Regions from separate parts of the Mesorhizobium sp. ISC15 genome, predicted to be linked through region 2. Evidence: predicted binding sites of a transcription regulator. Region 2 holds the regulator's gene; the other holds the start of a gene.
What was found. The regulator PhoB, encoded in region 2, activates phosphate uptake and scavenging genes when phosphate is short. The targets are predictions, from matches to a motif close to TGTCATNNANCTGTCAT.
Positions count from the first base shown of each region.

Region 1: the regulator PhoB is predicted to act here: its motif matches at 2,080-2,096, upstream of RPG13_RS06400 (PhoX family protein).

Region 1 covers NZ_JAVSPX010000001.1:1,276,107-1,280,528, forward strand. The annotation lists gene RPG13_RS06380 (SulP family inorganic anion transporter) at 1-305, opposite strand, end outside; gene RPG13_RS06385 (helix-turn-helix domain-containing protein) at 434-703, opposite strand; gene RPG13_RS06390 (phosphatase PAP2 family protein) at 907-1,608, opposite strand; gene RPG13_RS06395 (hypothetical protein) at 1,621-1,959, opposite strand; gene RPG13_RS06400 (PhoX family protein) at 2,167-4,173, shown strand.
Region 2 covers NZ_JAVSPX010000001.1:596,117-600,538, reverse strand. The annotation lists gene pstA (phosphate ABC transporter permease PstA) at 1-674, shown strand, start outside; gene pstB (phosphate ABC transporter ATP-binding protein PstB) at 687-1,502, shown strand; gene phoU (phosphate signaling complex protein PhoU) at 1,539-2,246, shown strand; gene phoB (phosphate regulon transcriptional regulator PhoB) at 2,263-2,952, shown strand; gene RPG13_RS02955 (ROK family protein) at 2,987-4,234, opposite strand.

The sequences.
Region 1 (4,422 bases), 680 kb from region 2:
GCCACCAGCACGATGAAGGCGCCGGCTGGACCGCCTATCTGGAAGCGACTGCCGCCGAGCGCCGAGACGATGAAACCGCCGACGATGGCGGTGAACAGGCCGCGCTCCGGCGTCACGCCGGAAGCAATCGCGATCGCCATCGACAGCGGCAGCGCCACGATGGCCACGGTCAATCCGGCGATCGCATCGGCCTTGAAATGCCCAAGCGTATAGCCCTCGCGCAGCACCGTCACCAGCTTCGGTGTGAACAGTTCGGAAAATGCCGGCCGCGCCGGTTGATGAATTGCCCGTCGGGTTCGATCCATGGACTACCTTCCGCTCCTGATGCATGTCGCCCAAAAATGCTGAGCGGTTTTGGGGCATGCATAAAACCAAGAAGGCGGCGGGGATCGTCGGCAGGACTGTCGGCGGTCGCCGTCGCGACTTTGTCGACTCAGCCCGGCGGGTTCCGCGGCACGACCGGCTTGAGGCGCACGCCCCTGCCACCGCGCTCGCTGGCCTGGTTCTCGCCGATCAGTTCCACGCCGGCCCCATCGAGGGCCTGGATGACCTTCATCAGCGTATCGACCACGCCCCTGACCACGCCGTCGCTCGCTTCCATGCGCTGAATGGTTGGAAGCGAAACCCCGGCGCGCTCGGCGAGCGTCTTCTGATCGATGCCGGCCAGCGCCCTTGCGGCGCGCATCTGCGCGGCAGTGATCATCGGCTAAAAACCCCCGTCTGAGTCTGCATTCCCATGCATAATACTATCATTTTGATGGTTCAAGCATCATGATGCATATGTCAGACATGCACGCACCAAGATCGGTTGTGTCCTGCAGAGCTTGCGTGCCAGCTAGGACAGTAGGCCCTCGGGCGCCGCAAATTTCGAGGAGAATTAGCCGCAGCGTCGTTCTGACGGCCGGTTCAGCCGCCGTCGGTGTGCCCGCGCCATCGCTGTAGCGTCCGTGCGGCCAGCCAGCACAGCATCGCCCAGGCGAAGCCGGCACACCAGCCGGCCAGCACGTCGGACGGCCAATGAACACCGAGATAGACGCGGCTGATGCCGACCAGCAGGGTCGTCAGCACCGCAAGTGCCAACACATAGATCTTGGTCGTTCGCCCAGGCAGGAAGCGCGACGCCATGCTGCCCAGCGTCAAATATGTCACCGCCGACAGCATCGCATGGCCGCTCGGAAACGAAAGCGTCGCCACGTCGGCGAGATGCGAGACCAGATCGGGGCGCGGCCGGTCGATTCCGAGCTTCAGCGTGCTCGACAGGGCCTGCCCGCCCGCCACTGCCACGAAAACGAGAAACGCTGGTCCCGGTCTGTGGATCAGCAGCAGATAAACGATCACCGCAGCAGTGGTCAGCACGAGCACGCTGGCGCTGCCGAGGCTGGTGAGGTCGCGCATCGCTCCTTCCAGCCATGGCGGTCCGATCGGATTGTCAGGCTGGCCCGCTTCACGGAAAGCGAGCAGGATTTCCGTATCGAAGGCGTGCGGCGTGGTGTCTCGCGCCACCTCCATCAGCTCCTCGAACCCCCACAATCCGCCGGCGATGACCAGTCCGGCCAGCAGCACCGGGAATTCGATCCAGTTGAGCAACTTGTTTGCGGTATTCTTCATCGACCCTCGCAATTACAATTTTTGCAGATAGGGTCCGAGCGTTATCAGCGCCACAGCTGCGACGGCGAGCACGATGCCAGTCGCCTGCAACGCATTGACGCGCTCGCCGAAGAAGACCAGGGCCACGACGTTCACCGACACCAGCTGGATCACCGCCGACAGGCTGAAAGACACCGACATGCCGAATTCACGGATCAGCCTCAGCATGATCAGATTGCCCAGCGAATAGAGCGCCAAGGTCAGAACGATCTTGCCGAGGCTCGGCGCCAGTCCCCATTGCTTCGCCGCCGTCGCCGCCAGCAGGAAGATCACTGTAGAAATGCCGAGCTGCCCCAGTCCCCAAAAACTCACTTTTTGTCCCTCTCGAAGCGGTGCTTCCGCGCCTGCAGCAGATCTTGTTTCCGAAGCATCGGTCGCGGTCAAGCGGGGCTGATCATGGACATGAAATCGGGGCTGGAAATTGGCCGGCAACGTCATCAAACTGTGATCTCCCGGCGATACGCGGTCAGTCAAGCAAGACGCTCCAGCCATCCCAAAGAAGCCAGAGGCAAGCCCCCCATGACTGAACATCGCTCGACCGAACATCGCTCCCCCGACGCCCAGTTCCGCACCAGTCTGCTCGAGGAAAACGATGGGCCAGGAACCAATCCCACTGACAACAAGACGATGGGCGAGATCATCGCCGCGCGTTTCTCGCGCCGCGGTTTTCTACAGGGATCGCTCGCGGCAACCGCCATCGCCGTCACCGTCAGCCCGCTCGCGCTGATCCTCGCCGACGATGCCCGCGCCGCCGGCGGCTCGGCCTTCACGTTCGACGAGGTCGAGGCAGGTGTCGACGACAAGCATCATGTCGCTCCGGGCTATGACGCCGACGTGCTGCTGCGCTGGGGCGATCCGCTGTTTGCCGATTCGCCGGAATTCGATCCGACTAAACAGTCGGCGCAGGCTCAGGAAAGACAGTTTGGCTACAACAACGACTATGTCGGCTACATCCCGCTCGACGGCTCGGCCGAGCATGGCCTGCTGGTGGTCAACCACGAATACACCAACCCGCATCTGATGTTCCCGGGCCTCGTCACCATCGTCGATGGTGAGGCCAAGCAGGCGCCGCTGAGCAAGGAACAGGTCGATGTCGAGATGGCCGCGCATGGCGGCACCATCGTCGAGATCCGCAAGGTATCAGGCAAATGGCAGGTGGTGCGCGACGGCAAGCTCAATCGCCGCATCACCTCCAACACCGAGATCGCGCTGTCCGGCCCCGTCGCGGGCCACGACCGCGTCAAGACCAATGCCGACCCGACCGGCACCAAGGTCATTGGCACCGTCAACAATTGCGCCGGCGGCGTCACGCCCTGGGGCACCTATGTCATGGCCGAGGAAAATATCCACGGCTATTTCTCGGGCGAACTGCCGGCCGGTCACGCGGAAGCGGCCAACTACAAGCGCCTGGGCATTCCCGAGGGCGCCTATGAGTGGGCGGCGCATTACGACCGTTTCGACCTCGGCAAGGAGCCGAACGAGGCCAACCGCTTCGGCTGGATCGTCGAGGTCGACGTCAACGATCCGACTTCGACGCCGAAGAAGCGCACCGCCATGGGCCGCTTCAAGCATGAAGGTGCTGAATCGATCGTCGCCAAGGATGGCCGTGTCGTCTTCTATCTCGGCGACGACGAGCGTTTCGACTATGTCTATAAATTCGTCACCACAGGCAAATTCAACGCCGAGGACCGTGCCGCCAACCTGGATCTTCTCGACGACGGCACGCTCCATGTCGCCAAATTCGCCGAGGACGGGTCGGTCGAATGGCTGCCAGTCGTCTTTGGCCAGGGTCCGCTAACCGCCGAGAACGGCTTTGCCAGCCAGGCCGACGTGCTGATCGAGACCCGCCGTGCCGCCGACCTGCTCGGCGCCACCAAGATGGACCGCCCCGAGGATATCCAACCCAATGCCGCCAATGGCAAGGTCTACGTCATGCTGACCAACAATTCGAAACGCAAGGCCGACCAGGTCGACGCCGCCAACCCGCGCGCCGAAAACGCCTTCGGCCACATCATCGAGATCGTCGAGGACGGCGGCGATTTCACTGCTGCCAAGGGCAAGTGGGAAGTGCTGTTGAAATGCGGCGACCCCGCCGTGGCCGAAGTCGGCGCCACCTTCTCGACCGCAACGACCGCCAATGGCTGGTTCGGCATGCCGGACAATTGCGCCGTCGATGCGGCCGGCCGGCTCTGGGTTTCGACTGACGGCCAGGGCCCGAAGGCGACCGGCCGCACCGACGGCCTGTGGGCGGTCGACACCGAAGGCGAGGCGCGGGCGACATCAAAGCTGTTCTTCCGCGTGCCGATCGGCGCCGAAATGTGCGGCCCGCTATTCACGCCGGACGACCAGACCGCTTTCGTCGCCGTCCAGCATCCGGCCGATGGCGGCGAAGACTGGGAGCCTTTTGGCCGTCCCTCTTACTATGAGGACTTGTCGACCCGCTGGCCCGACTTCAAGCCCGACATGCCGGTGCGGCCGTCGGTCGTCGCCATCACCAAACAGGGCGGCGGCAAGATTGCGGTCTAGAGCAATTCCAGGAAAAGTGTGAAACGGTTTTCCGGGGAAAAGCGCTTAGCGCTTTCCCTAGGGAATTGCGCAAAAACAAAGAGATAGAGCGGTTCGGCGTTTCCGTGAAACGATGAGGCGCTCTAGAGCACATCTCGGTCCAAGGTCCACGCTGACAAATCGTGAAGGAGGGGTTTCGGCGCGACCGAAGCCTCTCCTTTTTATGCCCAATTGCCAGTTTATGCCCGATTGATGGGCTTCCGTTCCGTT
Region 2 (4,422 bases):
GTATCTGGGGCGCGGTCGTCGGATCGTTCCTGACCATGATCGTAACGCTCGCCATCGCCTTCCCGATCGGCGTTTCGGCGGCGATCTATCTTGAGGAATTTGCGCCCAAGAACCGGCTGACGACGATCATCGAAGTGAATATCAACAATCTGGCGGCGGTGCCTTCGATCGTCTTCGGCCTGCTTGGACTTGCCGTATTCCTGAATTTCTTCGGCCTGCCGCGCTCGGCCCCGGTGGTCGGCGGCATGGTGCTGGCGCTGATGACCCTGCCGATCATCATTATCGCCTCACGCGCTTCGCTGCGCGCCGTGCCACCGTCGATCCGCGAGGCGGCGCTTGGCATCGGAGCGTCCAAGGTCCAGACCGTATTCCATCACGTCCTGCCGCTGGCGATGCCGGGTATCATGACCGGCACCATCCTCGGAATGGCGCATGCGCTGGGTGAAACCGCGCCGTTGCTGATGATCGGCATGGTCGCCTTCATCGTCGACATTCCCGGTGGCTTCACCGATCCCGCGACGATCCTGCCGGTGCAGATATTCATGTGGGCCGATTTTCCTGAAGCGGGGTTCCAGCAGAAGACTTCGGCGGCGATTTTGATTTTGCTGGTGTTTTTGGTCATCATGAATGCCATCGCGGTGATACTGCGCAGGCGCTTCGAGCGGCGCTGGTAAGGAGTAGAGGATATGAACATCATGACGGAAGCCAGCGTCGAGCAGAAACTGAGTAGCGGAACCAACGAGCCTTCGATCAAGATGAAGGGCGAAAAGGTCTCCGTTCATTACGGCGAGAAGCGAGCTCTGTTCGACGTGGATCTCGATGTCCGCGAGAACCAGGTGACGGCGTTGATCGGCCCATCGGGCTGCGGCAAGTCGACCTTTCTGCGTTGCTTGAATCGAATGAACGACACGATCGACATCGCGCGGGTAAGCGGCAAGATCACGCTCGACAACGAGGATGTCTACGACCCGAAAATCGATGTCGTCGAGCTGCGAGCTCGCGTCGGCATGGTGTTCCAGAAGCCGAACCCGTTTCCGAAGTCGATCTACGAAAACGTCGCCTACGGTCCGCGCATTCACGGTCTGGCCAGGAGCAAGGCGGAGTTGGACGGCATCGTCGAATCGAGCCTGAAGAAGGCCGGCCTGTTCAACGAGGTCAAGGATCGCCTGCTCGAGTCGGGCACTGGCCTTTCCGGTGGCCAGCAGCAGCGTCTGTGCATTGCGCGCGCCATCGCTGTGTCGCCGGAAGTGATCCTGATGGACGAGCCTTGTTCGGCGCTCGATCCGATCGCCACCGCCCGTGTCGAGGAACTGATTGACGAACTGCGCCAGAACTACACGATCGTCATCGTCACCCATTCGATGCAGCAGGCAGCGCGTGTGTCGCAACGCACGGCGATGTTCCATCTCGGCTATCTGGTCGAGGAGGGCGCGACCGACAAGATGTTCACCAACCCCGACGACAAGCGCACCCAGGACTACATCACCGGCCGGTTCGGCTAAGCGGTCCGGCTAATTTTCGAGCACGAGGACAGTATCATGGGTGAACATACCGTCGCATCTTTCGACGAGGAATTGGAGCACATCGACAGGCTGATCCGCGACATGGACGAGCTCGCCGCCGCGATGGTCGCAGCGTCGATCCGCGCGTTGCTTGCGTCAGATAATGCGATGGCGCAGCGCGTCGTCTCGGATGACGCCATCATGGATGCGCGGCAGCGCGAACTCGACGACAGCGCGATCACGCTGATCGCCAAGCGGCAGCCGATGGCGCAAGATCTGCGCGCCGTGGTTGGCGCAATCCGGATGGCCGGCGATCTCGAGCGCATCGGCGACCTGGCCAAGAACATAGCCAAGCGGGTCAGCGCCGTCGGGCAGAGCGCCACGCCGCGTAATCTCTCGCACGGTATCGACGCGATGGCGGATCTCGTTCTCGAGCAGCTCCGCGGCGTGGTCGAGCACTATGTGTCGCGCAACGCCGGCGCGTTGAAAGAGCTGCGCGCCGCCGACGAGAAGATCGACGTGAAATACACGGCGGTTTTTCGCGAACTCCTGACCTACATGATGGAGGACCCGCGCAACATCACCGCCTGCACGCATCTTCTGTTCTGCGCCAAGAATCTCGAGCGTATCGGCGATCATGTCACCAACATCGCCGAAAACGCCTACTATGTCGTGACCGGGCAGCAATTGCCGGCGGATCGACCGAAGCTCGACGAAACGACGATGTCGGCGTCGGCGACATGACAGGGGTAACCGGCCGATGATCGCGCCGCGCATCATGGTGGTGGAGGACGAAGAGCCGCTGGGCGTCCTCCTTCGCTACAATCTGGAATCCGAAGGCTATCAGGTCGAGGTGGTGACGCGCGGCGACGAGGCCGAAATCCGGCTTCAGGAAAACGTGCCCGATCTTCTGGTGCTCGACTGGATGGTGCCGGCGGTTTCGGGCATCGAGCTTTGCCGTCGCCTTCGGGTGCGTCCCGAAACCGAGCGGCTGCCGATCATCATGCTGACCGCGCGCGGCGAGGAAAGCGACCGGGTGCGCGGCCTCTCGACCGGGGCCGACGACTATCTGGTCAAGCCGTTCTCGACACCGGAATTCATGGCCAGGGTCAAGGCGCTGCTGCGCCGCGCCAAGCCCGAAGTGCTGTCCAGCGTGCTGAAGGTCGGTGACATCATGCTCGATCGCGAATCGCACAGGGTCTATCGCAAGAAGAGCGAGATCCGGCTCGGGCCGACCGAATTCCGGCTGCTCGAATTCATGATGCGGCACCCGGGTCGGGTGTTCTCGCGCAGCCAGTTGCTCGACAATGTCTGGGGCGAGACGATCTACATCGACGAGCGCACGGTGGACGTCCATGTCGGCCGGCTGCGCAAGGCGGTCAACAATGGCCGCATGCCCGATGTCATCCGCACCATCCGCGGCGCGGGCTATGCGATCAGGGAAGACTGAACAGACTGCCTGAATTCAAGCTGCGTTCTTCCATTCAGGCCACGTGCTTCCTGGCCGTGCCGGACTTCCCTTGCGCGCCCGGCGCGAAAATCTCCTGGTCGACGAAGCTCAGCGCTCGCATGGCGCAGCCTTCGCGGATCAGCGGCAGCTCGTTCGGCTCGGTGTCGAAGGAAATCGAACCCGAATGCTGACCGCCGGCGGTCTGAGCGATGGCCTCGCGCAGGGCCGGCTCGATCAGGTCGAAGGCGGCAGCGCTGGCGCCGACCATGGCGACCGGCGCCGGATCGATCAACGCGAACAGGCTGCCAAGCCCGAAGCCGAGCGCTTCGCCGGCCTTGCGGTAGGCTTCGCGCTCGGGTCCGTCCGTCTGGCGCGCCCGGGCCGCCAGTGCCCGCATCTCGGCGTCGCTGACATCGGCGACCGGCTCGGCGTTCTCGCTCAACTGCCTTGCATTGCGCCAGATGGCGTAGTTGCCGGCATAGGCCTCGACGCAGCCGCGCCGCCCGCAGCGGCAAAGCGCGCCGCCCGGCCGGTGGATCATGTGGCCGAATTCGCCGCCTGAGGAATGGGTGCCGGTGAACAGTTCGCCCTTCAGCACCAGCCCCATGCCGATGCCGTGGGAGAGCAGGATGGCGATGAAATCGTCGCGGTAGCGATCCGGGTCGCGCCAGCGCAGCGCCACGGCCATCATGTTGCAGTCGTTCTCCATGATGGCCGGGATGCCGAACTCACGTTCCAGAATGTCGGCGAAGGCAATGTTCGTCTGCGGCGTGATCGGCGACCACAACATGGCGCGCGCATGGGAATCGGTGATGCCCTGGATCGCCAGCGCGATGCGGGCGACGCTTTGGACATCGAGATCGGGATCTTCGAGCCGGCGCCGGACGATGGCGACACATTCGTCGATCAGCTCGTCGCGCGACATGGTCAGCGTGTCCAGCCGGCGCTGTTCCTCGGCGACCACTTGTCCGGCATAATCGATGACGGCGACCGAAAGGAAATTCAGCGACAACACGACGGCCAACACCGCTGCCGCTTCCGGATTGAGGCTAAGGCCGACCTGCGGCCGGCCGCGTTTCAGCGAAACGGTCTCGCTCGCTTTGCTCTCGGTCAGGATGCCTTCCTGGATGAGGTCGGAAGAGATCGCCGATATGGTCGAATGGCTGAGGCCGGTGGTCGCGGCGATCTCGGTTCGCGACGGCTGGCCTGCCCGGCGTACGGCCGAAATCACCATCGCCCGGTTGCGCCGACGCAAATCGTCATGACGGATTCCAACCGACATTCTTTTGCTTCCTCCCTCTTGCCGCGGCCGCTCATGAACCGGAAGCCGTCGGTAGCGTCCGACAAATACTGGCAGAAGCAGAAGGCCCTGTCATTGTTTATTCCGGGGCTCGAAAAAAGTCGGCAGGGACATCAAAATCCATCAGAATTGATGTTGACAGCGCTTCGGCGTTGGACCAGTATTTTTTC